2 regions of the Virgibacillus sp. Bac330 genome follow, and region 2 is predicted to be linked to the other one. Evidence: predicted binding sites of a transcription regulator. Region 2 holds the regulator's gene; the other holds the start of a gene.

Region 1 (16,023 bases), 1.5 Mb from region 2:
GCTTTTACATACTGATTAGAATGAGGTTGACGGACATCAAACGGGATATCATGCGGTGTATCTCCCCAATCATTTGTTATATGATTATACATTTGCGTCGGATCCCATTTCATATATGCTAAAAAAGAGACCGTATATTCATGCCACTGTTCAACTTGTTTCATCGTTACACAATTCGTTGCCTCATCTACTTGCCAATAATCTGGTGAGACAACCTCACCCGTTGTTCTGTCGATTACTTCCCACCAACGCTTTGGATCATGAATATAATCTGGCGTTATTTGCTCCTCAAAATAACCCTTTAAAAACGGAATTTCCAACGTGGTTTCTGTTGCTGTATAATAGGGAGACATTAAATATAGTTGCTGCATTTCCTCTGGATGCTGTTTAGCAAAATCATTATGATTTCGCGCCACAAAATACGTCGTATAAATTTTCGCATCTAATTGCTTGATCTCATCATCCAACTTCGTTCCATCGCTATCTCGTAGTGCATCTGCACCCCAGCGCTCCATCAATTCCTTCGTCTCTTGTAAAAAATGTTGTTGACTTGGTAATGTAACTCTTCCTGTTGTTTTTTTCATCTCTCACACCTAACCTTTCACTCCACCAACTGTCATTCCTTGTGTTAAACGTTTTTGAACCAATATATATAGAATTAATGTAGGAAGCATGACAATGACCATACCTGCATACATCGGTCCGTAATTTACTGCTGAACGTTCCGCAGCCATTAAATTCAACAATCCAACTGGCAACGTTTGATGTTCTGCCGGCATTAGCGTTAGCGCTAATATATACTCATTCCAAAATAATAAGAAATTAAATAAGATAACGATCACAATACTCGGTGCAGCCATAGGAAACATGACAGAAAACATCGTCCGATAATAACCAGCACCATCTATACCCGCTGCTTCTTCAAAATCAGAAGGTAATGTTTTAAAATAACTTGATAATAAATAAATCGTAAATGGTAAAGCTGTTGAAGCATAAATGAGCGCCAACATAAATCGATTATTCAGTAAAAACTCACTGCCTACAATCGTTCTTAAACCTGTATCCCAATCTAAAAGCATTAGGAAAATTGGTACTGCAATATAACTAACATTAATGAACAAGCCCGCTTTTACCATGCCATTAATGAAACGATTTCCTCTAAATTCAAATCTAGACAATACATATGCCGCTGGTAGTGCTACGACTAATAAAATGATTAAGGCCATCGCTGTAACAAGTACAGAGTTTAATAGATATTCACCCATCTGCGCTTCTTGGAATGCCTCTGCAAAGTTAGCCAAATGAATACCTTCTGGAAGCGCCCAAGGACTTTCATAAAACTCTTTATTTTGCTTGATCGATGCTAAAAACACCCATGCGACAGGTACAATAATGGAAACCGCTAACGTGATTAACGCCACATAAATAAATAATCGCATTAAACCATCTAAACTCAATTTCTTAGAATTTTTCATTAGAGACTCAAACCTCCTTTAATACTCTAATACATCGCGCTTTGTTATCCTGCTAACAATCGCTGCTAATAAGAAGGAGAACAGAAACACAATAACCCCAATAGCCATTCCGTAGCCGAAGGTAGAGTTTCCATATGCTTGATCATACATATAAGAAAGAAATACTTCTGTTGACCCATCAGGTCCTCCGCCTGTCATCGCTTTTACTAATAAAAAGCTCAAATTAATCGTACTTATAATAAAGAAGGTTAGCGTTGTACGAATGTTATTCCATACTAGAGGTAATGTAATACTCGTAAACTGTTTTAGTTTACTTGCCCCTTCTAAAGAAGCTGCTTCATAAAAACTTGGTGGGATACCTGCCATACTTGACATATACATCACCATATAATAACCAATGGCTTGCCATATAAGAGCTGCAGCCAAACTATAAATAACGACCTTTTGATCCCCCAACCACATTTGTTGTAGATTCTCTAAGCTGAATATACCTAGAATGCTATTTAATAGACCACTTGAAGGGTCATAAACGGCTGAAAATATCCCCGCAATAACAACAATGGATAAAATATTTGGGATGTAGAAAATAATCCGAAAGAAATTTCCACCCTTTACGTTTTCTTTCGTTAAAATTGCCGCAAAAAAGACGGCAAACGAAAATGTAACAATCGCGACGACAACGATTAAGAAGATGGAATTTTGAAAAGAACGAATAAACGTCATATCATTCCAAAGTAGCTTAAAATTATCTAAGCCAACGAACTGTTGCGTGTTAGAAAAACCACCCCAACGGTAAAGCGACATCCGAAACACCTCGAATGTTGGCATAAACATAAAGACGATTAATAAAATCAAAGCTGGCGCAACGCATAACCCAATAAATAGATTACGTGACCTCGTTTTGCTCATTTTCTCACCTCTCTCCATTACAAAACCATCATGTAACATGAATGTCATTCAAACGCTTCTTAGAAATGTCAAAAGCTATTATAGGTATGTATTAACATTTCATTGTAATCATCTTGCCCTGACTTGTATATTCATGGAAGGCAGCCAATTGCTGAAATGCTGTTCTTCCTAAAACAACATGCATGCAGAGGAGGCTGCCCTGTAAATCCATTTATTGATTCATCCAATTATTTGTTAAAGACTGAGCGAATAGATTTGGAATGAACAATAATCTTTGGAACGTCCATTGGATATAATTAATTTAGAGCTGGTCTAAGCTTATCACTTACTTCTTCTATTTTCTCTTGCCATTCTTTAAACGTCATATCGCCACTAATGACACTATCAATACTTCCGTATAAAGTATCACCCATATTCGCCCCAGGAACTGGTTTTGTAGAAGCAAAAGTTCCCATAGCTGGCAGCACACCTTCCTCGTCATAAATACTATAGAAAGTTTGTTTTTGGCCATCTAATTGTTCAGTAATACCTTCAATTGGCTGTACTGCTCCTGCTTCTAAGAATGTATCTGCTGCTTCGTCTGAATACATATACGCAATAAAATCTTTCGCTACATCTTTATTCTTTGCATCTTTTGGAATCCAAATTTGCTCGAAGAAAGTAAATGCATAACGGTCACCATCATCTTCAAAGGCAGGGATAGAAGTCATACCCCAAGCAAAGTTTTCAGCACGTGGTGCTTCCTTCATTTCATCGACAACCCAGTTACCATTTGGCATAAATAAAGCTTTATTATCTAAGACTAATTGCTGGTTTTTTGTAAAATCATTTGGATTAGCATTTGCTACTGTATTCGGATGTACATAGTCTGCTAGTTTTTCGACGGTTTCTAATGCTTTAGTTGCTTCCTCGGATTCCCAAATGCCATCTTCATAGGTCATAGCAGAGCTGTAGAAATCTGCTCCACCTGCAGCATATAGCATAGATCCAAGTAACGTATCAAAGTAGTTGCTCGTTGGATACGTAAATAATGAAATACCTTCTTCTTTTGCTTTATCTCCTAATTCCCACATCTCATCCCAAGTTTTCGGCACTTCCCAACCTTTTTCTTCAAATAAACCTGCATTGTAGAATAAGCCAGTTGGACTGTAGAACATTGGCGCTAAATAAGTTTCTCCATCAGCGTATGGGTTAGTAGCTAGTGTATCGGTAAAACCTTCTAAAAGTTTTTCATTTACTTTTGTTTCTTCTCCAGGTACTTGCATATCAAAAACATCTGTAATGTTTTCTACACCATCTTCTTTAATTAAGGTTTCCGTTAAAGCTTCTTCTCTGTTTGTAGCTAGTAATAACACATCTGGGTAATCCCCGGCTTGCATATTTGGTCGTACAACTTCTTCTAAGTTCTTTTCCATTTGCAGATTAACCTCTACATCTGGATTTACTTCTTCGTAAGACTTCACAACATTTTCCCACATTTCCGTACCATATGCAGATTCTAATGCAGCTACTTTTAATGTTGTTTTCTCGCCGCTACCTTCTTTATCTGCTGATTTTTCTTCCTTCTCTTCTCCATTGGAACATGCTGCTAAAGTAAAAATAACGAGAATGATAGAAACAGTTAATAAAAACTTCATTTTTTTCATTATTGAAGCCCCCTGTTTTAATTGTTTTCTTGCTTACCCTTATACTACAATGGTTAAAACGCTTTCACAATAAACATCTTGTCTACTTTTTTAGGTTTATTGCTTTTTGCAAAAGCCCCCTATAAAATAGTACGTATAGATGCATCATATGAAAATATTCGTAATTAGAATTCTTTTGGCGAAAGCGGTCGTTATGCTTAAACTATAAAGCCTATCGTGTATACAATGAAACTACCTCCTTTGCATGCACCCATTCCTAGTTAGATATAAAAATGTAGTAGATTTTCTATATAAAAAACAAATAAAGTGTAGTTCAATAGTAACATATACTTGTTTACCACTTCACGAGCTTATAGATGATAGAAAAGGGGTTATAGTAAATGTCCTATGAGGTGTACCAAATAAAAGATGCAAAGCATGAAAAGCCACCGTTCAAGCTTCTATATATTACTCATTCCGAATATGATAAAGGCTGGCATAGCACGCAACACACCCATCATTTTTCCGAATTATTTTATATTGTCAAAGGTAAAGGCTCATTTATACTTGCTGACCGAGAAGTTCCCATTAAAGAAAATGATTTAGTTATTATTAATCCGAATGTCGAACATACAGAAAAGTCTAATTGGGATGATTCCCTTGAATATATTGCTTTAGGGATAGAGGGATTGTTTTTCAGCCAAGCGGATCATAAAGACCCACACTCTAGCTTATACCGTTTTCAAGTAGATCGAACTAACATTCTTTTCTACTTGAACCGAATATTAGAGGAAATACAGGAGCATAAAGAAGGGCATGAATTAATTTGTCAAAACATTATTGAGATAATGATTATCAAGTTGCAAAGAGACAAAAAACTTACCATCAATCAAACGGAGACACCAAATATTAATAAAGCTTCTGCGTTTGTCATGTACTATATAAATCAAAACTACCGTGATGACTTAAACTTAAATAAATTGGCTGAAGTCGGACATATTAATAAATATTATTTAGCACATACATTTAAAAAAGATATGGGTATATCACCAATTGAGTATTTAAACAGAGTCCGAATTAAAGAAGCAAAGCTCATGCTCGAAACAACCGATTACTCTATTGCGCACATCGCTGCTTTTACTGGTTTTTCATCCCAATCTTTTTTCACACAAGCATTCAAGCGCTTAGCAAAGCAAACGCCTTCTAAATACCGGAAGAAAATGAGAGCGAATTCATAACTAAGAGGGGTGCTTACACATCCCACTGATTGCTAGAAATCAAGGGGGATGACCTGAAGGCCTCTGATGAAAAAAGGCATTAAGATAATGCTACCTTCCACTTTGACTTGAATATAAATCCCATGCTAATTATACATATACCTGGAGATAAAGAGAAAAACCGCATGAAAACAAGTTTCTTCTTAAACTTTCATTTCATGCGGTTCATTATAGTGATATGATATAAGTACCTATATTTTCTTCGTCTTATACAATATTCTTAGTGTTAGTATGCGTATGCATAACTACTTCATTGGTCTCTAATCTTCTACGGTTTCAATACGTAAATTATCTAGCATAAATGTACCTTTTCCAGTATCGCCATTCAATGATGTACCGTCATTAAAAATACCAATATACGTTTGGTGATTTTTTGATCCTTTTACCGTAAAGGTTGCCGTTTTCGTGTCAACTGCTGACGAAAGTTTTTCATTAATTTGAATCCCTTCCGCTTTATGAATGTCTCGAATATCAATCGCCTTGTTACCAGAGATAAATCGGTAAGAGTCGGCTGTTGTTTGATAATCAAACGTTACTTTATACGTTTTACCCGCTTCAAAATGGAAATGTTGCGGTATAGTACGATAAACGAGACCTTTATTACCTGTATTTACTTTCAGCGACCAATTTCCAGCTAATACATCATCGACTACTTTTTTGCCTGCCCAGCCTTTTTGTGTGTACGGGGCATGATGCTGAGATAAATGAACGCGGTTATCTTCTACGCCTTCTGTATTACCGACCACGAATGGATAGATACCTTGCACAACAGATTCAAAATCTTGTTCAAATACTGCTTCAGAAACGTGGTTACTTAAGCTTTTTTGAACGATACGAATATCATCAAATTTCGTAATCCCTTCTCCAGATTCACGTTTTAAAATTAATTTAGCAGATGATTTTTTTGCTGTAAATGCTACTTGCATACGTTGCATCTTACTATTATATCCGTCATTAGTTGCATGAGAATCTGCTTTCACATAATTTTTTTGCAAGCTACGATACGTATAATTCTCTACATTTTTCTGCTTACTGCCTTCGATTTGAATACTCGCTTTTGCATCACTATTATTTTCTACGTAAACTTCTGCAACATAATCTTTTCCTGGCTCTAAATTACTCATTTTCTTCGTCACTTTAGAGTCTTTGGTTGGATTTGTAAATTGCAAATAGTAATCGCCACTGCTTAAATTCCGTTCACTACCTGTTTGATCTGTCCGTTTTACATGAACTGATTTTTTATCGCCAGAAACCTTTGTATGCTTCGTTTTCAAAGTTCCAGCATGGAAGCCTGTATCACTAACGTGGGCGTTTTCACTCCATTCTTTTACTTGCACGCCTTTCGTTTGCTTCGCTTCAATAACGTATGGTGTAGCTGGTTGAGCGTTTAAGGTAATCTGATTATTTTTAACGTTTATCTTTTGTTTTTTGGATCTACCTTGATCGGTTAATTTATACACGTATACCTTCGATGCATTTTTAAATTCATCTGGTAATTCCCAAGTCGTTTTACCACCCTCTAAATTCCAATGATATAATTTTTTTGCATCAGGTGTCGGTGTTTCAAAATCTTGTTCCACCCATGGCAATAAATAGGTGTCGCCATCTAAAACAACTTTGTCATTCAGCGTAATTATACGCTCTCTGGAATTGTCTTTTCTCGTAACTTTTACTACATCACCATTACTAGGATCCTTTAAAGTAATTTCTTTTTCTAGATTCGTTTTAGTAGGGTCACCGTCCATTGTTTCCCAATTCATGACATAATATTTTTGTAAAAATTTCGTTGGTACGTTCGTGTCAAAAGTCATGTTTATAAATTGGTCAAAGTTTTTATCGGATTGCCAGCCTTCAAATCCAGCTAACTCAAATCCACCGAGCAATGGATGATCTGCTGTGCCACCAGCTTCCGGCCAATTCAGCACCCATGAGTCTCTTTGGTGATTGCTAATAAAACGAAGCACTTCCGAATTAATCCCTTTATCAGTTGATCCACCATAATTTTTATCAGTAGCCCAATGCTGCCATGTGGAATAATTAGCAATAGCTGTGCCAAATTCCGTCGTCATTCTCCAGCCTCGATCAGCAAATTGCTCTGCTACACGGTTAGATTCCCATTGATCTTGATACCATACATCTAAATAAATAAAATCTAAATTTGGTACATTTGCCTTCAGTTCATCCAAGCGTTTCGCACGCGAGCCAGTATATAAATCTTTTAACTTATCGATGGTGTAAGACTGATCTAACCAGCCCCATCCTTTTGCTTCTGGTCCATTTATTAAATCTTCACTAAATGATTTTGCTTCCGGATAAGCTTCCTGAGCATTAATATGCACACCAAATTCTGCGTTATATTTGTTTCCTTCTGTAATTAATGCGTTTATATCTTTTATGCCACCAATACGTTCCCCAACATCGCCGTAATCTGGATGTCCACTATCATGTCCTTCATTGGCGTATCCTTTTAAGAGAACTGCTTGTCCTAGTCCATCCGTTGCTAAAGCAACCTTTTTCACATTATCAAGCGTTTTCAAAAAGGGCTGTTGCGCATGAGAGCCAAAGTTCATAGCAATTCGAGTTCCTACTGTATTGTTTACCGTTTCCGCACCTTCTACTTTTGGCAGTAAATCTCGGTATTCAATGGCTGCATCCTGCCAATTAACTTGTCCATCGTCATTTATATCTTCTGCAATAACAACTTTAACGGTAGGCGTATTAGAAGCAGGTTGATTCATAAAATCACGGTGATAGTATAAAGCATTTGAACCAATTCCCATTACTTTATTACCGTTTTCATTTTCATAACGGCTTGCTACAAGGTTTCGATAACCGTTTACTTCTGAGCTCGACCATACACCTGCACTAAGTTCATTAGTGGACAAAAACGCCGTATAATAGCCTTTTTTTGCGCCGATATCCTTCATTGTAGCATCCACTTTTACAGTAGTATCTCCCGGTTTCTTAACATCACTGCTCAAATTAGTAAGCTTGGCTTCGGCACCTTTTTGCGCATCATGCACCGAAATAAAATTTAAATCCGCAAATTCTATTGTTTCTATTTGAACATCTGTTTTCGAATCTACTTTCTGTATTTGGTAAACGACTTGGTTACCATCTACTTTTAATGAAAGCTCCATATGCACGTCTATATTTTCATATTCATCTTTTACATGTAATGAATAGATCGCTTCGTGATCACTTGCCTTTTCAAACGCCACTTCTGGATAGTAAAGCGTGTTATTTACCTTTAATCCATATACTGGCGTTTCTTGTCCATGCATCATTTTCCCGTCTACATCATATTCCACTACTCGAGGATAGACTTGATCAACAGTTACATCCATATAATCAGAGCTTAACGTTTCTAATATAGGATCTTTACTTGGTGGCGTTGGTGGAACATATTCTTTTATTTTCACATTCGAAATGTTTATATTTGCTTCACCTCGGCTCTTTTCTAAACCGAGTAACCCTGGTGAATCAACACCTTCTGTTTGTGTCCAAGCACCTATCTTGTCACCATTAATATATAGGCTTGCAGTATCATCCATAAATTTAACCCGAAGCTGATAAGTTTTATTTGCCTCTAACGCCACACTATTTGTCATGGAAGTCCACTTATTTGTCGGACCAAATACTTCCCCAAAATACTGATTATTACTATCTCCGGTTCCAACATACGTGTAAGCAGAAGTATCTTGAACTCGGTATATAAAGCCAAAACGCTTTAAATCCGTATCTGCTGTAATATCTGCCTCGAAAACTCCATTCTTTATTTTAGGCATGTTACGATAGACTATTTTGTTCTTTCCATGAGATGTTACACCATACGTAACGGAACCATCGTTGTTATACTTTAGCGTCCCATCTCCTTGTAAAACTTCAAAATCTCCTTCTTCCAGATTGGAATCTGTAATATGGACAGACTCTGATTTTTCTTCAGTTTTTGATTGCTTCTCCACTTGTACTTTTGAATCACTTACATCTGAGTTAGCATCAGATTCTTCAGCTGCAACACGAGATGGAGACATACTTGTGATTATTCCTGTCGATACGAGCATCAGTACAGTAAGAAAAATGGCTAGTCTTTTTTGCAAGCTTTTACTCAAAATAGCAACCTCCTCCAAATGTCTATGTTTTAGTACTAGTACTAAGTTAAGCCTATCCTTAATGAAGCGCTTTCACAATAAGGATGTTGTTACATTTTTTAGAGATATTGTTTTCTCTGCAGCGAAATAAGATAAAAGAACTAGCAAAACAGCTTATATAGAACAAAAGACTTACCAGTTTTTACTGTTTTATTTTCGTTGTCCATGGCGCGTCGTTGAACAGGAACAAAGGATCGGGGCGCCCGTTTAGCAACGTAGCGAGTGGAATGAATCAAGTCAACTAAAAGTTTTAGGAATCATGTTCCTGCAACAGGTATATGCCGGTGCCCTCCGGCAAGCTCGTCTTTAGTCGGCCTTCCTATTTAGAACGAATCGGTAATGACTTAGCGTAGGGCAATGGAGTGAAGCCGCCTAGTTGCTGAGCGCTTAAACCGGACGTGGCTTATTCTGTTATTTTCTTATTCCAAAGCATCTAATTTTTACATTTTCTTATCTTACAAAAAAATGTACTTGTCCAACAAAGACAAGTACACTACGCATTCAGAGTACATTCCTATATTTATTTACGATATCCATCAGGATTTCCAACGTGCCAATTCCAGGCATCCTCTATAATTTTTGTTATTAGGGTGCGCTTTGGATTCCATCCTAATATCTCTTTCGCTTTATGTGAACTTGCAATTAGTGTACTAGGATCGCCTGCACGCCGTTTGCCAATTTGGGCAGGTATTTTCTTACCAGTTACTTGTCTAGCCGTATTAATAATTTCTTTCACCGAGAACCCTTGGCTGCTTCCTAAATTGAATATATCGCTTTTTCCTCCGCGCTGTAAGTAATCTAATGCAAGTAAATGTGCATCAATCAAATCTTGCACGTGAATATAATCACGAATACATGTACCATCTTCCGTAGCATAATCATCTCCAAAAATGGTTATATGGTCTCGTTGTCCCAACGCTGTTTGTAGCACAATTGGTATTAAATGTGTCTCTGGATGATGGTCTTCCCCTATCTCGCCTGTTTCTCTTGCTCCAGCAACATTAAAATACCTTAACGATACATATGTTATTCCATGTGCTTGTTCAGTCCATTTCATCATTTTTTCCATTGTTAATTTTGTTTCGCCGTACGTATTAGTTGGATGAGTAGCCATTGTTTCTGTAATTGGAACGGCTTCTGGCTCTCCATATGTAGCAGCAGTAGATGAAAAAACGATATGTTTCACGTTATATTCAGTCATGACTTGTAGTAAAACTTGCGTGCCATACACATTATTATCAAAATATTTCAATGGATTTTCCATCGACTCACCAACCAAAGAATTGGCAGCAAAATGAATCACAGCCTCAATGGATTCTTTAGCAAAAACCATGCGTAAAAAATGAATATCACGAATATCTCCGTTATAAAATACAGCTTTCGGATGAATTGCCTCTTGATGACCTGTCTCTAAATTATCTATTACGATTACTTCTTTCCCTTGATCCATTAATTGGTATACCGCATGAGAACCTATATAACCAGCACCGCCTAATACTAATATACTCATTTTGTTGTCTCTCCTTTTTGTATGTATGGTTGTTGCAAATCACATCGTTAACAATTAGTATCATCATCTTTTGCCTTGCACACTTCATCTATTAGCATTCTTGAAGTACACGCTTTCAAGGTGAAATTAACTTTTTTCATTTCAACTATATCCTACATCGCTTATGACTTCTAAACAAGTAAATTCATCATTCACACAAAAATTAGTCACATTTTTTACATAAAACGGACCAAATAGTTACTTCTAATCCCTTATTTTTTGCATATATATCTTTTGGTGTACGTTTGAATTATAGTAAAACTACAACAAGGAGGAGTTATGCATTGCCAAACACCATTTGCGAAAGAAACATCAAGATAAATATTGATAACATGTGGTCATTTATTAGTGACCTTAATAACTGGGCACCACTGGTTCCTGGATATGAACAGCATAAAATGGTGAACCAAAAGACATCCATCTGGGTATGTGAAGGAAAAGTTGGATCGTTCCAAAAAACGGTTCAATTAACCGTAATTATTACTGAATGGAATGAACCAGAAAAAATCTCTTTCCAACTATCCAGCAGCAACCAAATGCTAACAGGGAATGGAACAGTTTGCGCCAATAAGCTTAGCGATAGAGAAACCAATTTCACTTTCTCTCTTACACTCCATGCAAAAGGATTGGCTGGAAAAATGGTAAATGGCTCATTAAGAGCATTTCTACCGAAACTAACTTCAAACTTCATAGATGCAATGATTCGTCATATGTACGGAATAAAGGCGCAAGCGCTCGTTTAGTACTAGAGCGACGGGAACGAATCAACGAAAGATTTAGGAATCCTGCCACTAAAAAAAGGTTATGTCGACGTCGGGTAGCAAGCCCATTCTTAAGTCGATCTTCCTCTTCGTGACGAATCCGACGATGACTTATTGTAGAACGATTTGGTGAAGTCGCCTAGCTGCAAGGCGATGGAGCTAGAAGTGGCTATTCGATTATTTCATTATTCACAAGCACCTCCGTTTATCATTTCCTATACTACAAAGCAGTTGCTATTGCTAATTCGTAACAAATCATTAGAAAAACTTGACACATCCCCTGTTCTAGAGAAAGTCGACAGCATATTTCCTACATGTTAGAATGATATGCGTGTTTACTTTGCTTTTTAAAGAGAGGGATTTATATACATGACGACTATCACGAAAAAAATGAATCCAACCGTACTAGCATACATACAAATTATCCTTGGTGCTACGCTAGTCGGCTTAGCTTATAATATTTTTCTATTACCTGCTAAATTGGCAGCAGGCGGCATTTCTGGTGTAAGTACCATTTTATTTGAGTTGTACGAAATCAGTCCTTCTTCCGTTCAATTTTTAATAAATATCCCCATCTTTATTATAGGATGGATAGCATTAGGTAAAGACTTCAGCTCGAAAACGCTGGTAGGTACATTTTGGGTTCCATTTATTATTTGGTTAAGTTCCGACATCCCCATTACGTTAACCAACCCTTTACTTAGTGCAATATACGGAGGGATTATCCTTGGAGTTGGATTAGGGATTGTTTATAAAGGAAATGGATCAACTGGTGGTACAGCAGCTATTGCGCAAATTGTAAAGAAATTCACCGGATTATCGAGCGGATACTCCCAATTAATGGTGGATGGAGTAGTTGTCGTTTCTTCCATTATTGTATTTAACTTGGAATTAACACTTTTTGCACTCATGTGTATTTATATCACAAGTAAAACGATCGATATTGTTCAACTACAAACCTCAGCGACAAAATTGGTGATGATTATTACGGATAATGAAGAGCGTATTCAATCCATTATTCGAACGGAATTGGATCGAGGTTTAACAAAAGTACGTTCTATTGGAGGTTATTCCGATAAAAAGAAAACAATGATTCTTTGTGTTGCAGAACAGCAAGAGGCGGTTCAATTAAAGAAGATATTGCAGCGAGAGGAAACCGATTCATTTGTCATCTTCTTGAATGCTTCCGAAATACTAGGTAGAGGTTTCTCACTTGATAAATATTATGGACAAAAACTCTAAATCATTTTTAACGTGATTCTTCGCATAGCAGCCCCCGTACCATTTTTGTTCATATGGTACGGGGGTAATTTTTGAAAACCGTTTTTATGGGGTTCCATAAACTAGCGTTATGAGTAAACAAGCTCACGGTGAGACAAACGTGCAGCTAGTTCCTGTATTTTAGGCATAGTGCTAATATCCATGTTTCCACCACTTACAATGACCCCACAATGTCGGGATTTTATTTGCTCATTATGGGTGAATAAGGCGGCAATTGCTGCAGCTCCCGCTCCTTCCATTAATGTTTTATTTCGTTCAAGCATGTAAACAATAGATGAAGCAATCGCTTCGTCAGAAACGGTTATCATATCATCCACGTATTGCCTGATTAACGGTAATGTTCGTTCACCTGGTTTTTTTACTGCAATTCCCTCAGCAATTGTTTGGACAGCATCCAGTTTTTCTGTTTCACCAGTATGGAAGCTTTTATAAATAGCAGCTGCTCCTTCTGCTTGCACCCCAATCACCTTTATATTTCGATTCACGTGCTTTGCTGCAACAGCAATACCGCTAATTAACCCTCCACCACCTACTGGAACTAATATCGTGTCAATCCGATCTTCTTGACGTAATAATTCCATTGCAACTGTTCCTTGACCAGCCATGACATCGTAATCGTCAAAGGGATGAATATATGTTGCCCCAGTACGAAGTTGATGGTCCAGAGAAGCCTCATATGCTTCTTGAAAAGTTTCTCCAGACAAAACGACTTCTGCTCCGTAATTGCGTGTCGCATTTACTTTTGCTTGTGGTGTTTTCTCTGCCATAAAAATGGTTGCTTTTGCTCCTAATTTACGAGCTGCATAGGCGACTCCTTGTGCATGATTTCCAGCAGAAGCAGTAACCACACCTTGATCTAGTTGCCGACGTTTTAATTGCATTAATTTATAGGTAGCACCTCTAAATTTAAAGGCACCTGTTTTCTGTTGGTTTTCCATTTTAAAATAAACATGTTTCCCTAAAGCTTGATTCGTTGTCTGTGATGTTAATAAAGGTGTTCGATGAACAAGCGGAGCAAGTCGCTGCAACGCATTATATACCTTTTCACCTGTTAAGCAATCCCCAATATCTCCACACTCCCTATCGAAATTAGAATTTTTCTTGATTTTTATTGCATACTTTTTTCGTATCGTGCAATTTTTTCCTCATATTGTAATGTTAAAGCTATATCGTCCCATCCGTTGATTAATTTTTGCTTATGGTATTCTGGAATTTGAAACGGATAAACCATCTCTCGGTCCATAATTTGTTGCTTTTCCAAATCTACGTCTAAAATAAGTTCCCCTCGTTCCGCTTTTTTTAACCATTGGTTTACAAGCTCTTCTTTTACTTGGATAACGATGATACCATTTTTTAAAGCATTATTATAGAAAATATCCGCAAAGCTTGGCGCTATAATAACTCGGAACCCAAAATCTAATAGTGCCCATGGAGCATGCTCTCTGGAACTACCACAACCAAAATTTTCACCTGCCACTACTATCGAGGCGTCTTCATACCGTTTATCGTTTAAGTTGAAATTTTTTCTAAGCTCTCCATCATCATCGAATCGCCAATGGTAGAAAAGATATTGCCCAAATCCAGTACGCTCAATTCGTTTTAAAAATTGCTTCGGTATAATTTGGTCCGTATCGACATTCGTTCGATTTAATGGGTATACTACACCTCTATGCCTTTGAATAGCTTCCACTGGCTACCCTCCTTCTTTTATGCATAAAAATAAGTTAAGAAGAAACTTTTGTGCTTGCATAGTCTCGAACGTCTACAAATCTCCCTTCAATCGCAGCAATAGCTGCCATTTCTGGACTAACTAGATGTGTTCTAGCACCATTTCCTTGCCTGCCTTCAAAATTACGATTGGAAGTAGAAGCACAACGTCCACCAGGAGGAACTACATCGTCATTCATAGCTAAGCACATGCTACAACCTGCATCACGCCATTCAAACCCCGCTTCTTGAAAAATTTTATCTATTCCGAGTTTCTCTGCTTGCAATTTAGTGCTAAATGAACCCGGAACAACAATGGCGCGTACTTCAGGATGGACTTTTCTCCCCTTTACAATTAATGCAGCCTTTTGTAAATCACTTAATCGTGAATTCGTGCACGAGCCAATAAATACATGATCTATATGAATAGATGAGATGGGCTGGTTCTCCGATAACCCCATATATTGAAGCGCACGCTCTACATCTTCAGGGTAATCTGTCTCCTCTAGACTTGGTGTTGATCCATTTACTGGTACACACATAGATGGATTTGTCCCCCATGTTACTTGTGGCTCTACTTCGTCACCTCGGATGTTGACATAAAGGTCATATACTGCACCTTCATCTGTAGCTAAAGCGAGCCATTGTTGCGCTTGTTCGTTAAATGCTTCTCCTTCCGGGACATGCGCCTTTCCACGTAAATAATCCACCGTTTTTTCGTCAGGGCTAATCAAACCTGCACGCGCACCAGCTTCAATGGACATATTACAAACGGTCATCCGACCTTCCATGGGAAGATTACGAATTGCTTCCCCCGTGTATTCAATAACATACCCCGTTCCAAAACGAACGCCAAATTTAGCGATGATTGCTAAAATTAAATCTTTAGCAGTTACACCTGGCCCTAAATCACCTTCCACATGGACATTTAAAGTTTTTGGCTTTTCTTGCCATATCGTTTGCGTCGCCAATACATGTTCCACTTCACTCGTACCAATTCCAAAAGCTAAGGCTCCAAACGCTCCGTGTGTGGACGTATGACTGTCCCCGCAAACAATCGTTTTTCCCGGTTGTGTTAAACCTAACTCCGGTCCAATCACATGAACAATCCCTTGATCAGGGTGGAACATATCTGCTAATGATATATGGTTTTCCTTACAATTACGCCGCAATGTTTCCATCTGCTTCCGCGAAATCGCATCTCTTATTTCCTCTCTATTTTTGGTTGGTACATTATGATCCATCGTCGCATAGGTCAAATCTGGTCGTCGTACTTTGCGATTATTCA
Region 2 (16,023 bases):
AATTAAAATAAGCTGTTTTTATTCGCTCTAAACTGTTTTCTGCGCTTTGTAATAACTCCTCAGAAAAGTTAATCGGGTGACGATAATGAACACTAAGCATAAAGAAACGAATGACTTGTGGATCATACTGTTGGATTAAATCGCGAGCTAATAAAAAGTTGCCTAGTGATTTGGACATTTTTTCATTATCAATATTAATATAACCATTATGCATCCAATAGTTAGCAAATGTTTTTCCCGTCAGAGCTTCCGATTGTGCTATTTCGTTCTCATGGTGTGGAAAAGCAAGATCTTGCCCTCCTGCATGAATATCAATTGTCTCGCCAAGGTATTTTTTTACCATGGCAGAGCACTCAATATGCCATCCGGGACGCCCTTTTCCCCACGGCGAATCCCAAGCAATTTCTCCATCCTTTGCCTTTTTCCATAAAGCAAAGTCGAGTGGATCTGTTTTCTTCTCACCAACTTGAATTCGAGCTCCAGACCTTAGCTCATCGACAGATTGATGAGATAACTTTCCATATCCTTTAAACTCCCGAGGTTTAAAATAGACATCACCTTGTACTTCATAAGCAACACCTGTTTCAATAAGCTTCTCAATAAAGGCGATAATATCAGCCATTGTTTCTGTTACTCGAGGGTTATGCGTAGCTTCTTTTACCCCTAAAGCACCAACATCTTCTAAATAAGCGGAAATAAATCGGTTAGCTACCTCTGGCACTTCCTTACCGAGCTCATTGGCAACTTTAATTAACTTATCGTCCACATCCGTAAAATTGAGCACATAATCTACTTCAAAACCCTTGTACTCTAAATAACGTCTCACTGTATCAAAGACAATTGCAGGTCTTGCATTACCAATATGAATATAGTTATATACAGTCGGTCCGCAAACATACATGCTCACTTTGCCCGGTTCTATTGGTTTAAACACTTCTTTTTTACGTGTTAACGTATTGTATATTTTAATGGACATCGTGTTTTTTCCCTTCCTTTAATTTAACTATTTCTTCCTTTAAAGCATCAATTTCCCGCTGTAAATATTCACATCGATTTGCTACTGGATCAGGAAGTTTGTGATGATTTAAGTCTTTAGTAACCTTTTCCCCGCGGTGCTTTACAATTTTTCCCGGGATACCGACAACGGTAGCATGATCGGGCACATCCTTTAAAACAACAGACCCGCCACCTACTTTTGCGCTTTCCCCAATTGTTATGGATCCAAGCACTTTGGCTCCTGTTGCAATTAGCACATTATCTTTTATCGTCGGATGCCGCTTCCCCTTTTCTTTTCCAGTACCGCCTAACGTTACCCCTTGAAAAATCGTTACATTATCACCAATTTCACATGTTTCACCAATAACGACCCCCATTCCATGGTCAATAAATAAACGTCTACCAATTATCGCACCTGGGTGAATTTCAATTCCAGTAAAAAAACGGTTCATTTGTGAGATGACACGGGCAATAAAAAACATTTTACGCTTATATAACGCGTGGGCAATACGGTGCGACCAAACAGCATGAAGACCTGAATACGTTAAGAAAACTTCAAAATAAGAGCGTGCAGCTGGGTCCTGCTCGAATACAGCATCCATATCATCTTTCATTCGTTTCCAAATGCCCATCCTCCAGCCTCCTTCCCCATAATTAATGTAATACATAATGGATGTAAAACTTATCGATATATTTAGCTTCATTCTTAGCCGTAAAGCTTTTTCTGCAAAATCTCCTTTGTTAGACATCTACTTTCATTAACAATAGTAGCTCCTTTCGTGCTAAATAACACGGTCATTGGTTGCGGCTTACATTCACGGTGTATAGCAAAGGATTTGATAACAATGAACCAGAACAAAGGCTCGGGGCGCCCGGTTAGCAACGTAGCGACTGGAACGAATCAACGAAAGTTTTAGAAATCATGCTCCTGCAACAGGAGTATGCCGGCTCCCTCCGACAAGCCCGTCTTTAGTCGGCCTTCCTATTTAGAACGAACCGATGATGACTTAGCTTAGGACAATGGAGTGAAGTCGCCTAGTTGCTGGCGCTGGAGCCAGACGTTGCTAAATAACTTAGTAAGTTTATCCACAGCTGCTAAGCTTTATAATTTCCTATACAAACTAAAAAGCGCCTCTGGGTATGCATACTCAGAGACGCTTTCATGCGCGGTTCCACTCTGTTTGAAGGATAAATAAATTCCTTCCAACTTAAACTTATAACGGTAAGCGCCGCCGTTATGTACTACTATTCCATAACGGACTTCAGAGGAGCACTTCAAAAGCAATCCTAAAAATCACTTCCAGCCAAGGTGATTCTCTCTGTGTTAGTTTATTGCTTTTTACTTTCCCTCGTCATCGTTCCTTATTTATGTAATATTACTATATTACATTTTACGTAAGTTGTGAATCATTACGCTTTAAGTTTCTTTAATACAGCGTCTAAATGGCTAATGACGGTATCTTTTCCGAGTAGTTCAATTGCCATCGGTAATTCTGGACCATGAGTTTGTCCCGTAGTAGCTACACGGATCGGCATAAATAGTTTCTTACCTCGATGCCCCGTTTCTTTTTGTGTTGCTTTAATCTGAGCTTTAATTGAATCGGCTGTAAAATCATCCAAATGAAGAAGCTTATCTGTGAAGACTTGTAATACCTCTGGAACTTGCTCTCCTTCAAGAACTTCCCAAGCAGCGTCATCAAAGCTGAGCTCTTTAGAGAAAAACATCTCCGTTAATTCTACAATTTCTGCACCATAACGCAATTGCTCTTTGTATAATGCAATGACCTTCTCAACCCAAACTCTTGTCTCTTCGTCCATATCGGTCGGCAGCTTTTCAGCCTTTACTAAATGTGGTAGCGCCAAGTCAATCACTTCTGAAAGATCTGCAGATTTTATATACGCATTATTCATCCATTTCAATTTATGACGGTCAAAGATCGCCGCAGACGTAGATAATCGATTTGGATCAAAGATATCAATTAAAGTTGGCTTATCAAAAATTTCCTCTTCCCCAACCGGAGACCAACCTAGTAACGTAATAAAATTAAACAAAGCTTCTGGCAAATAGCCTAAGTCATGGTACTGTTCAATAAATTGAATAATATGCTGGTCACGCTTGCTTAATTTTTTCCGTTCTTCATTAAGAATCAGTGTCATATGGCCAAATTTTGGCGGCTGCCAACCAAATGCATCATATATCATCAATTGTTTTGGAGTATTGGAAATATGTTCTTCTCCCCGCAATACGTGTGTAATTTCCATTAGATGGTCATCAATAGCTACAGCAAAGTTGTACGTGGGAATACCGTTTTTCTTTACAATAACCCAATCACCAAAATCACTAGATTCAAAAGTAATATCGCCTCTTACAATATCATTAAATGTATATGTTTTATTTTCAGGAACTCGCATACGGATACTTGGTAAACGACCTTCCTGTTCAAAGGCTGCGATTTGTGCTTCCGTTAAATCACGATGGGCTCCGGAATATTTTGGAACTTGGCCGTTAGCGCGCTGTTGCTCTCTTTCCGCTTCAAGCTCCTCCTCTGTCATATAGCACTTGTATGCTAAGCCTCTTTCTAACAGCTCGTCCACATATTTTTGATAAATATCAAGACGTTCCATCTGACGGTAAGGACCGTAATCCCCACCTACATCAGCGCCTTCATCCCATTCAACCCCTAACCAATTTAAAAACTTTAGCTGACTTTCTTCGCCGCCTTCTACGTTTCGTTTATCATCTGTGTCTTCAATGCGAATAATCATCTTTCCATTAAAATGTTTCGCATATAAGTAATTAAATAATGCTGTACGTGCGTTTCCGATATGCAAATGACCTGTTGGACTTGGTGCATAACGTACTCGAACCTGATTCGTCATGGTCCTTCCCCTTTCTACAATTAAACATGAATTAGATAAATTTAGCTTACCGCCAACTCTTTAGGCGGAAAAACGCTGTTGTTTTTCTTATACTATAAACCTTAAGACTTTATACTTTCCTAAGGTAAAAGAAAATGAATCATACTCCTATGTTTTAGAAACTTAAAATGTGATACAGGATATTTCCTGTATGACTAAGGCTTGCTTTTAAAATTCTATATTAAATTATACGGTTCTTGCTCGTATAACAAAAGTGATAACAATGATTGTTATCACTTTTGTTCATCCTTTATATGTTATACCTTTTTATAGAGCTTTTTCAAGTAATTTTGGTTTTGCAAATATCATTCGTCCAGCAGACGTTTGCAAGACACTCGTAATTAACACTTCGATTGTTTTGCCAATATAGTCTCTACCTTCTTCCACAACAATCATGGTTCCATCATCAAGGTAAGCGACCCCTTGATTATGTTCTTTCCCATCTTTTATAACATGTACGGTTAATTCTTCCCCAGGCAAGACAACAGGCTTCACAGCATTCGCCAAATCATTAATGTTTAATACAGACACACTTTGCAAGTCACAAACTTTATTCAAGTTAAAGTCATTGGTTACAACGATCCCGTCAATTACTTTAGCCAATTTGATTAATTTGCTATCCACCTCATGAATATCTTCGAAGTCGCCTTCATAGATTTCCACTTTTACAGGCAAATCTTTCTGAATCCGATTTAACACGTCTAAACCTCTACGTCCACGGTTTCTCTTTAATACATCAGAGGAATCAGCAATATGTTGCAGCTCGCCAAGTACGAATTGCGGAATAACAACCGTTCCTTCCAAGAAGTTCGTCTGACAAATGTCAGCGATCCGTCCATCAATAATGACACTTGTATCCAATATCTTTGCTTTAGGTTGTATGGTTGTATTTGTTACATCACTTTCTGGGATTTTTCGCTTTTCTTTTTCCTTACGATTCATATTAAATAAATTGACAATATCTTCACGACGGCGAAAACCGACTTGAAAACCTAGATACCCTAATATAATCGTTATAAATAATGGAAGAACTTGTGAAACTAATACATTAAGATCTCCCAAAGGTATGGTGATTAAATACGCGATAATTAAACCAGCCATCAAACCTAACGTCCCTGAAAATAAATCACCAGCAGGTAGACGAATAAGTGCTTCCTCTATCCATTTTAAAAACCCTACAATATAATCGACAAGCCAATATGATATGAGAAAGAAAATAATAGCACCGATCGCCATTCCTATATAGGGAGAGAACATCCAATTAGCATCGGCAATATTTAATAAAGCTAAAAACAAAGGAACATAAAGATAACCTATAGTTCCTCCTAAAATAATGAAAAACAAATGCACAATCTTTTTCATCAGCAATGCCACCTCCTAACTTATATTATTGCCTAAGATGAAAAAAAATAATCCTTGAATAATATTTATAATGAAATAATTTCCATATGATAGTTTATAAACTTCCAAGTATTGAACAAACCTTTAAACGTTGGAGTAAATAAGCATTTTCAAACGCCCTTATCCTACAAACCTTTCATTTATACTTCTTACTAATGAAATAAAAACAAAACTTATCTACTTACCCCGATTTGTAATGCTTCTTGTACCGTGTTTACACCGATAATTTCGATGTTATTTGGCGTTGTCCAACCTCCTAAATTATTTTTAGGACAGATAACGCGTTTAAATCCTAGTTTGGCAGCTTCTTGAACACGTTGTTCAATGCGAGATACCCGTCTTATCTCTCCCGTCAGTCCAACTTCCCCAATAAAAATATCTTCCGGCTTTGTTGGTTGATCACGGAAGCTAGAAGCAATACTAACAGCAATTGCTAAGTCAATGGCAGGTTCATCAAGTCTAACACCACCAGCAACTTTAATATATGCATCTTGGTTTTGCAGCATTAAACCGACACGCTTTTCTAACACTGCCATCAGTAGTGGAACACGGTTCTGATCTACTCCTGTCGCCATTCTACGAGGGTTACCAAACGCTGTAGGAGAGATTAATGCCTGTATCTCTACCAATACTGGTCTTGTTCCCTCCATAGAAGCTACGACGGTAGACCCCGAAGCTCCTTGTGAACGTTCTTCCAAAAATATTTCTGAAGGATTTAAAACTTCGCGTAGCCCTGCCTCCTTCATCTCAAAGATGCCCATTTCATTCGTACTACCAAACCGATTTTTCACACCTCTTAAAATGCGGTACGTATGATGACGCTCCCCTTCAAAATATAGCACAGCGTCCACCATATGCTCTAGGAGTCTTGGGCCAGCAATCGTCCCCTCTTTCGTCACGTGTCCCACAATAAAGATGGGTATTCCATTCGTTTTAGCGATTTTCATTAATTCAGATGTACATTCTCTTACTTGAGAAACACTGCCCGGTGCACTCGTAATCTCTTCACGATAGACCGTTTGAATAGAATCAATAACGACAAATGATGGTTTTATTGCTTCAATTTGATTTGCTATATCAAGTAAATTTGTTTCTGCTAACACATATAACTCGTCGGAAGTTACACCTAAACGATCAGCACGCAACTTCGTCTGTCTCGTTGATTCTTCTCCGGAAATATATAAAACAGACAAACTTTTATCTGCCAATTGAGATGATATTTGCAATAATAGGGTAGACTTTCCAATACCTGGATCCCCACCAACTAGAACGAGAGAGCCTGGTACAATGCCGCCGCCGAGCACACGGTTAAACTCTTTCATATCTGTTGTCACTCTCGGTTCTTGTTGTGATTTAATTGCTGTAATTTTTTCAGGCTTTCCTACTGACCTATTACCTGTTTGAAAGGACTGCTTTTGTCTCCCACCAGTAATTTCAATCTCTTCTACAAACGTATTCCAATTGTTACAACCGGGACACTTCCCAAGCCATTTTGCTACTTCATACCCACATTCCTGACAAACAAATTTCGTTTTACGCTTCGCCAACCTACCACTACCCCTTCACTTATCTATTATATACGATTTTAACAATGATAAAGTTACAGGTTCCTATCAATTTGAATAGGAATTCCATAGTCGTGCCACAAATCTTACCTATTACATACTGCTTAAAGCTAAAAATAGTTTCACTTTTTTCGAAAAGCGCTTCTTGTTGCTTCGCTTTACGTAAAAGCTAGTGTTTTGGTTATTCGAAAAACTTGGTTATCGCCAAGTTTTTAAATAAAATGCATTCGTTTTTCTTATACGATAAACCTTAAAATTTTATGCTCTCTATTGCTTATTTTTATCAGTTTAACATATTTTGGCGTTAAAAGAATGATTCTCATCATCTATATTATTGCAACATAGCAGGACGTTTTCCCTAAACCTATCTATTTTTTTATTAATTTACTTATTGGCAAGTCTTTACGCATAAGCCGTCGTTTTTCTTATACGGTAAAACTTTACAATCTTAAACTTTCCTACAGTACAAATTAGGTCATATTTGTTTCTTATACTTCTTTTCTTTTTCATAAATACATTTCTTAAAGCTCCATCAATTTGGTTCTAAATAAACAATCCTTTCGTGAAGTTACCTCCTCACGAAAGGATTGTTTGTCAGAAAAACTTGGCTATAACAAGTCTTCTTTTTGGCCATGACCATGGCTGCCGATTTCCGTTACTACTTATCATCTTATAGATAAGACTAAGGAAGTATAATAAATTCTCCCTTATTGTTTAAACCAATTTTTACTTTTTGGCCTTTTTCAATTGTTCCTTTTAAAAGCTCTTCAGACAATAAATCCTCTACATTCTTTTGAATCGAACGACGAAGGGGTCTTGCTCCATATTCAGGATCGAAACCTTCATTGGCAATCTTTTCAATTGCCTTATCTGTTAGTGAGAACTCGATATCTTGATCTTTTAAACGTTTTTGCAGTTGTTGAATCATTAGCGTTACAATCTGCTTCATATGTTTTTTCTCTAAGGAATGGAAAACGATTGTTTCATCGATTCGGTTTAAAAATTCTGGTCGAAATGCTTTTTTTAGCTCTTCCGTTACTTTTGATTTCATATTTTTATAATCATGATCTTCTTCCCCTAAATTAAAGCCAACATATTTATTTCGCTTTAATTCGCTCGCACCAACATTCGATGTCATAATTAATACCGTATTACGAAAATCTACCACGCGACCTTTGGAGTCGGTTAAACGACCATCTTCAAGAACTTGTAATAAGATATTAAACACTTCCGGGTGAGCCTTTTCTACTTCATCCAAAAGCACAACGGAATACGGCTTTCTGCGGACTTTTTCAGTTAGTTGACCGCCTTCTTCATATCCGACATAGCCAGGAGGTGAGCCGACTAAACGAGAAGTAGCATGCTTTTCCATATACTCCGACATATCAATTCGAATCATGGCATCTTCATCCGCAAACATAGCTTCCGCTAAGGCACGAGCTAATTCCGTTTTCCCGACCCCTGTTGGTCCTAAAAATATAAACGAACCAATTGGGCGTTTCGGATCTTTCAACCCTGCTCGAGCTCTACGGATTGCTTTAGAAACGGCATTTACAGCTTCTTCTTGGCCGATTACTCGATTGTGAAGGGTCTCCTCCATGTTAAGCAAACGATCGCTCTCATCCTTCGTTAGCTTTGCTACAGGGACACCTGTCCAGATAGATACAACACTTGCAATGTCTTCTACTGTAACCTCCGTATCGGTTTGTCCTTGCTTTTCTTTCCATTTTGTCTTCGTCTCCGCTACTTCTTCACGTAACCGTTGCTCGGAATCACGAAGCGATGCGGCTTTTTCAAACTCTTGACTTTGTACAGCTGCATCCTTTTCCTTACGAACCTCTTCTAACTTATGTTCTAATTTCTTCAGGTTTGGTGGTACAGTATAGGATTTTAAACGCACCTTCGATCCTGCTTCATCAATTAAATCAATCGCCTTATCTGGTAAAAACCGGTCAGTTATATAGCGATCCGATAGATTAGCAGCTGCTTCAATTGCTTCATCTGTTATCGTAACACGATGATGTGCTTCGTAACGATCACGTAAGCCTTTTAAAATTTGGATCGTTTCTTCCAACGTTGGTTCATCAACTTGAATAGGCTGGAATCTTCGCTCAAGCGCTGCATCTTTTTCAATATATTTACGATACTCATCTAATGTTGTAGCACCAATACACTGTAACTCACCACGGGCAAGTGATGGCTTCAAAATATTTGACGCATCAATTGCACCTTCTGCCCCACCGGCGCCAATTAAAGTGTGCAATTCATCAATAAATAAGATAATGTTACCAGCTTGACGAATTTCTTCCATTACCTTTTTCAGACGATCTTCAAACTCACCACGATATTTTGTTCCTGCCACAACCGTTCCCATATCTAGCGTCATCACGCGTTTATCTCGTAATGTTTCTGGTACTTCATTTTGAATAATTTGTTGTGCAAGCCCTTCTGCAACCGCTGTTTTTCCTACACCCGGCTCACCAATTAAAACAGGGTTGTTCTTCGTACGGCGACTTAACACTTGAATAACCCGTTCGATTTCCTTACTACGTCCAATAACGGGGTCAATATTCCCTTCTTTTGCACTCACCGTTAGATCACGTGCTAAGGAATCGAGTGTTGGGGTATTCGCATTGGATTGTTGCGCACGTCCCTGACGATTTGTTTGCGATTCATTACTACCTAAAAGCTGTAAAACTTGCTGTCGAGCCTTGTTTAGGCTAACCCCTAAATTATTTAAAACCCTAGCAGCAACGCCCTCTCCCTCGCGGATAAGCCCTAATAGTATGTGCTCTGTACCAACATACGAATGTCCAAGCTTACGTGCTTCATCTTGGCAAAGTTCTACCACTTTTTTTGCACGTGGTGTATAGTGAATTGTCTGCATTGGCTGTTTCCCTACGCCAATCAGCTTTTCCACTTCTTCTTGAATTTTTGATATTTCTAACCCAAGTGATTGTAATGCTTTTGCAGCAATACCTTCTCCTTCACGGACAAGCCCTAGTAAAATATGTTCTGTCCCGATATTATTATGCCCTAACCTTACAGCCTCCTCTTGGGAGAGTGCGAGAACTTTTTGTGCTCTTTCGGTAAAACGTCCAGACATCATATATTCTTTTCCTCCTATCTATTCCTCTAATTGCAACCGTTGACGAATAAGAGAAGCTCGCAATTGGTCACGTTCGCTAGCTGCTAATGTTTTTTTGGCATAGTGCTGTAAAAATCCTGGTTGAGTCAAAATCATTAGTTCATTTAAAATATTTCTTGATACATTTTTCAATAAACCTACGTCAATACCTAACCTTACATTGGATAAACACGTTGCAGCCTCTTTTGATTCTAAAATTCTTGCATATGCCAATACACCATAAGAACGAAAAATTCGATCTTCCAACTGGTCTTTCGATTGCTCTATTATCCGCTGTCTCGCATAACGTTCCTGTTCAATTAATTGCTTTACAACACTTTGCAAATCAGCAACGATATCCTCTTCTGATTTTCCAAGCGTAATCTGGTTAGATATTTGAAAAATGTTTCCTTGCGCTTCACTACCTTCGCCATAAATACCTCGTACAACGAGACCTAACTGGTTAATTGCTGGTATCATGCGATTGATTTGTTTTGTTAAAACTAACGCGGGCAAATGCATCATAACAGAAGCACGCATTCCAGTTCCTACATTCGTCGGGCAACTCGTCAAGTAACCTCGTTTTTCATCAAAAGCGTAATTGATTTTTTCTTCTAGCCAATCATCAAATTCGAATGCTTGTTGCAGAGCCTCCGTTATTTGAAAGCCTGGGAAATAAAGTTGCAAGCGAATATGATCTTCTTCATTGATCATAAGAGATACTTGCTCATTTTCTGAAATAAGCACAGCTGCAGCTTCAGATTGCTTTGCTAACAACGGACTAATTAAATGTTTTTCGACTAATACTCGTTTTTCAATAGCGGATAGATCACGAATGGATACAAATGCTAAATCTTTATACACTCCATAAGTTTGCCCTTCATACTTTTCTTGAAAAAAACTCCTTATTTCCTCTAAATCTTTTGGATCAGCAGCTATTGGATAAGGTATATTAGCAAAATTTCGAGCAAGGCGAATGCGGCTACTTAAAACAATATCGCTATCTGGACCGTCTTTCCGCATCCACGGGCTAATCGCTTCATTCATAAACTGCCGCAAAGTCATGATTGATCACCTGCCTCTGCCTGACCGTCTTCTTGATTTAAAGCTTTAATTTGATCTCTAACTTTTGCTGCTTCTTCAAATTCTTCATTCTCAATTAATTTTTTCAAATGCAGTTTTAAATCTTCTAGCTGTTTTTTCTTATGCAAATCTCCACCTTGTCGTTTAGGAATTTTCCCATTATGCTTTACATTCCCCGCATGAACTCTTCGAAATATTGAATCTAAACGATCGTTAAAAGTTTCATAACATATAGCACAACCGAATTTTCCTACTTGCTTAAATTGTGAAAAAGTCATTTCGCATTTTGGGCATTGTAAGTCTTTTGTCTGATGATAACTTTCCGTATGTGGATTTGACAAGTTCGAGGTGTCAAAATTAAATAACCCAGAAAGTAAATGATGTAACGAATATCCATCTTCTGAATAGTTCATATACCCTTTTTCCTTTGCACATACATTACAAACATGAACCTCCATTTTTTGCCCTTGAATCACTTGTGTGAAATGAAGGGTTGCAGGACGTTTGTGACATTCTTGGCATTGCATGTTCACACTCCCCTTTATTTATTTAGATACTTAAGCGTTGTAAGCATGGATGTTAATACGCGTGCACGAATTTCATCTCGTAAAGGCAATTGGAATGGAAGCGTCGTTCTTTCAATAGCGCTTAACATAATCTTAGCCTCGCGTTCCGTAATTAACTCTTCTTCAAGTAATCTTTCTAATATACCGACTGCTTTTTGCTGAGATACAGATGGATTAATCATTTCAATAATTTCATCAATTAACTTGGACTCTTCTTGGTGAATAACCCGCATAATTCGAATAAAACCACCGCCACCACGCTTACTTTCCACAATATAACCTTTTTCAGCAGTAAAGCGCGTATTAATTACATAATTAATTTGTGAGGGGACACATTGAAATTGGTCAGCTATCTCACTTCGTTTAATTTCGATTACATTCTTCCCTTTTGATTGAAGGATTTGCTTCAAATAACTCTCAATTATATCTGATATATTACTCATATGCCCACCCCCTTTTGTATAGAGTAACGATTTTGACTTTGACTATCTTTGACTATACTTTTATTATACGGGAATTTAAAGAAGATGCAAATACAATACTATGTTTATTGTAGACAAAAATAACTCATAAAAAACATAATAAAAGAAACCTTCTATGAATGGAGCTTCACGTCAAAAGTCTTGTTAGTACGAGAAACAGTATTATCCTTAGAAAAACTTGGCTTGTCGCCAAGTCTTATGGCGAATAGCGTATTTTTTCTTATAATATAAACCTTTAAACTTTCCTATAGTAGAACAAAGACGCAAGCGCCCGTTTGGCAACGTAGCGACGGGAATGATTTAACTAAAGTTTTAGGAATCATGCTCCTGCAACAGGAGTATGCCGGCGCCCTCCGGCAAGGCCATCTTTAGTCGTCCTTCCTATTTAGAATAAACCGATAATGACTTAGCGTAGGGCAATGAAGTGAAGTCGCCTAGTTGCTGTTCACTGGATCCTTACGGGGCTATTTCGTTGAATCCGTACGCCAAAGCAACAAATTTTATACTTTCTTAACTTTCAAAAAGATACGAACGTATTTCATTCGTACGCGTATTACCCATTTTCAGATCTTGTTATTGACAATTCCCCTGTTTTTCTCTATCCTAACCTTTTTTAAACAACAATTTGACTTAATCTTCCGCTGATAGTTCAACAAATTGATTATCGTCACTACTTGCTATAGTGTAAAAAAGATGAGTATTCCACTATATGGAGTTCTCATCTAAATACATTTTTATAAGATATGCTTTTTATTTTAATTCAGTAACATTTTTAACCTGGTTAATACGAGAAATATCATCAAATAAAGTTAAACGTTTTGCATCCGCTATTCCTTCCGTATTAATAAAAATATTACGGTAATTATTATCTGATTTTGATATTTCTACTTTTTTAATAGAAACGTAATGGTTGTCAAACACTGCAACCACTTCATTTACAGGCAAGTCTGGGAGCGTAACTATTTGAATAACATGGGAAACTTTTCCTTTTTTAAATAGACGTTCAAAATTATTAAGGAATATAAGGCTCAGTAATATTATTACCGTTGTTACTACTGCTGCCCCATACATACCAACACCTACTACCAGCCCTAAACCTGCAACTGTCCAAATAGATGCAGCTGTCGTTAAACCTCTTATCGTGCCACCATAAACAATGATGGTACCAGCACCTAAAAACCCAATTCCGCTTATCACATACGAAGGTATTCTTGCGGGATCAAAACGGATATTCTCGTAATGCTCTAGAAAAAATTCAAATCCAAATAAAGAAAGTAACATCATTAGACAAGAGCCAACACCTACTAAAATATGGGTGCGAAATCCAGCTGAATGATTTTTCAACTCCCTTTCAAACCCGATTAATCCAGAAAGGCATAATGCAATAAGTAAACGAGTTAAAATAACATAAAAATGATCTCCCAATAGTTCATTGATTAGTTCTTTCATACTAAGTCCCCCCAATTGTTATAAACATGGCATTTTATTTTATCTATATGTGAACAAGTAGAGGTTTATTTTTAGTGAAGTTCAAATTAAATATAATGTAATGTACTTCTGAAAGTAGATTTTTGATTTTTTCATTTCGCAAAGTGCGTGGCCTTTTTAATCTTTACGAGCACTTATCAGTATAAAATAAAAAAACTGACCATCTTTATGATGAATCAGCTTTTTACTAATCGCCTGGCGGCGTCCTACTCTTGCAGGGACAAAGTCCCAACTACCATCGGCGCTGGAGAGCTTAACTACTGTGTTCGGCATGGGAACAGGTGTGACCTCTCCGCCATTACTACCAGGCAAAGTTGCTATCTGTTATGTTGTGCTTCAAAGAGGCACAAATCTTATTATAATCGTTTTTGTGAAAAAATCAAGATCTTTGTTGAAAAAAGTCATTTTTTCCTTGTTACCTTGAAAACTAAATAAGAGATCATTCAACGTACATCTACCAAAAAGGTTAGTTAAGTCCTCGATCTATTAGTATTCGTCAGCTCCACGTGTCACCACGCTTCCACCTCGAACCTATCAACCTCATCATCTCTGAGGGATCTTACTCACTTATAGTGATGGGAAGTCTCATCTTGAGGGGGGCTTCATGCTTAGATGCTTTCAGCACTTATCCCTGCCACACGTAGCTACCCAGCTATGCTCCTGGCGGAACAACTGGTACACCAGCGGTGTGTCCATCCCGGTCCTCTCGTACTAAGGACAGCTCCTCTCAAACCTCCTGCGCCCACGACGGATAGGGACCGAACTGTCTCACGACGTTCTGAACCCAGCTCGCGTACCGCTTTAATGGGCGAACAGCCCAACCCTTGGGACCGACTACAGCCCCAGGATGCGATGAGCCGACATCGAGGTGCCAAACCTCCCCGTCGATGTGAACTCTTGGGGGAGATAAGCCTGTTATCCCCGGGGTAGCTTTTATCCGTTGAGCGATGGCCCTTCCATGCGGAACCACCGGATCACTAAGCCCGACTTTCGTCCCTGCTCGACTTGTAGGTCTCGCAGTCAAGCTCCCTTCTGCCTTTACACTCTGCGAATGATTTCCAACCATTCTGAGGGAACCTTTGGGCGCCTCCGTTACCTTTTGGGAGGCGACCGCCCCAGTCAAACTGCCCGCCTGACACTGTCTCCGGACCGGATTACGGCCCTGGGTTAGAAGGTTCGTACAGCCAGGGTGGTATCCCACGGTTGCCTCCACGTAAGCTAGCGCTCACGCTTCGATGGCTCCCACCTATCCTGTACAAGCTGTACCAACATTCAATATCAGGCTACAGTAAAGCTCCACGGGGTCTTTCCGTCCTGTCGCGGGTAATGCGCATCTTCACGCATAGTATAATTTCACCGGGTCTCTCGTTGAGACAGTGCCCAAGTCGTTGCACCTTTCGTGCGGGTCGGAACTTACCCGACAAGGAATTTCGCTACCTTAGGACCGTTATAGTTACGGCCGCCGTTTACTGGGGCTTCGGTTCTACGCTTCGCACCGAAGTGCTAACGCTTCCCCTTAACCTTCCAGCACCGGGCAGGTGTCAGCCCCTATACTTCGCCTTTCGGCTTCGCAGAGACCTGTGTTTTTGCTAAACAGTCGCTTGGGCCTATTCACTGCGGCTCCTCCTTAAAGGAGCACCCCTTCTCCCGAAGTTACGGGGTCATTTTGCCGAGTTCCTTAACGAGAGTTCTCCCGCTCACCTTAGGATTCTCTCCTCGCCTACCTGTGTCGGTTTGCGGTACGGGCACCTATGAACTCACTAGAGGCTTTTCTTGGCAGTGTGAAATCCGGAACTTCGGTACTCTATTTCCCTCCCCATCACAGCTTGAAATTGTCGAACGGATTTGCCTATCCGACTTTCTCACTGCTTGGGCGCACACGTCCATCGGTGCGCATTCCTTATCCTACTGCGTCCCCCCATCGTTCAAACGTTCATGAGGTGGTACAGGAATATCTACCTGTTGTCCATCGCCTACGCCTTTCGGCCTCGGCTTAGGTCCCGACTAACCCTGAGAGGACGAGCCTTCCTCAGGAAACCTTAGGCATTCGGTGAAAGAGATTCTCACTCTTTTTTCGCTACTCATACCGGCATTCTCACTTCTAAGCGCTCCACCAGTCCTCACGATCTGACTTCACAGCACTTAGAACGCTCTCCTACCATTGTTCGTAAGAACAATCCGCAGCTTCGGTGATACGTTTAGCCCCGGTACATTTTCGGCGCAGAGTCACTCGACCAGTGAGCTATTACGCACTCTTTAAATGGTGGCTGCTTCTAAGCCAACATCCTGGTTGTCTGGGCAACTCCACATCCTTTTCCACTTAACGTATACTTTGGGACCTTAGCTGGCGGTCTGGGCTGTTTCCCTTTCGACTATGAACCTTATCACCCATAGTC

What was found. The regulator CtsR, encoded in region 2, represses protease genes until heat stress. The targets are predictions, from matches to a motif close to ATGGTCAATAAAGGTCAAACA.
Region 1: the regulator CtsR is predicted to act here: its motif matches at 9,584-9,604, upstream of D9780_RS11945 (endo-alpha-N-acetylgalactosaminidase family protein).

Annotation. Positions count from the first base shown of each region.
Region 1 covers NZ_CP033048.1:2,568,065-2,584,087, forward strand. The annotation lists gene gnpA (1,3-beta-galactosyl-N-acetylhexosamine phosphorylase) at 1-584, opposite strand, end outside; gene D9780_RS11925 (carbohydrate ABC transporter permease) at 594-1,475, opposite strand; gene D9780_RS11930 (carbohydrate ABC transporter permease) at 1,494-2,384, opposite strand; gene D9780_RS11935 (carbohydrate ABC transporter substrate-binding protein) at 2,681-4,030, opposite strand; gene D9780_RS11940 (AraC family transcriptional regulator) at 4,411-5,247, shown strand; gene D9780_RS11945 (endo-alpha-N-acetylgalactosaminidase family protein) at 5,547-9,350, opposite strand; gene galE (UDP-glucose 4-epimerase GalE) at 9,958-10,947, opposite strand; gene D9780_RS11955 (SRPBCC family protein) at 11,271-11,729, shown strand; gene D9780_RS11960 (YitT family protein) at 12,117-12,989, shown strand; gene ilvA (threonine ammonia-lyase) at 13,097-14,056, opposite strand; gene leuD (3-isopropylmalate dehydratase small subunit) at 14,137-14,718, opposite strand; gene leuC (3-isopropylmalate dehydratase large subunit) at 14,753-16,023, opposite strand, start outside.
Region 2 covers NZ_CP033048.1:4,074,191-4,090,213, reverse strand. The annotation lists gene cysS (cysteine--tRNA ligase) at 1-976, opposite strand, end outside; gene cysE (serine O-acetyltransferase) at 966-1,628, opposite strand; T-box leader at 2,144-2,361, opposite strand; gene gltX (glutamate--tRNA ligase) at 2,407-3,876, opposite strand; gene D9780_RS19015 (PIN/TRAM domain-containing protein) at 4,183-5,280, opposite strand; gene radA (DNA repair protein RadA) at 5,490-6,863, opposite strand; gene clpC (ATP-dependent protease ATP-binding subunit ClpC) at 7,564-9,990, opposite strand; gene D9780_RS19000 (protein-arginine kinase McsB) at 10,009-11,073, opposite strand; gene D9780_RS18995 (protein-arginine kinase activator protein McsA) at 11,070-11,618, opposite strand; gene D9780_RS18990 (CtsR family transcriptional regulator) at 11,633-12,100, opposite strand; gene D9780_RS18985 (MgtC/SapB family protein) at 12,890-13,588, opposite strand; rRNA gene rrf (5S ribosomal RNA) at 13,821-13,936, opposite strand; rRNA gene D9780_RS18975 (23S ribosomal RNA) at 14,094-16,023, opposite strand, start outside.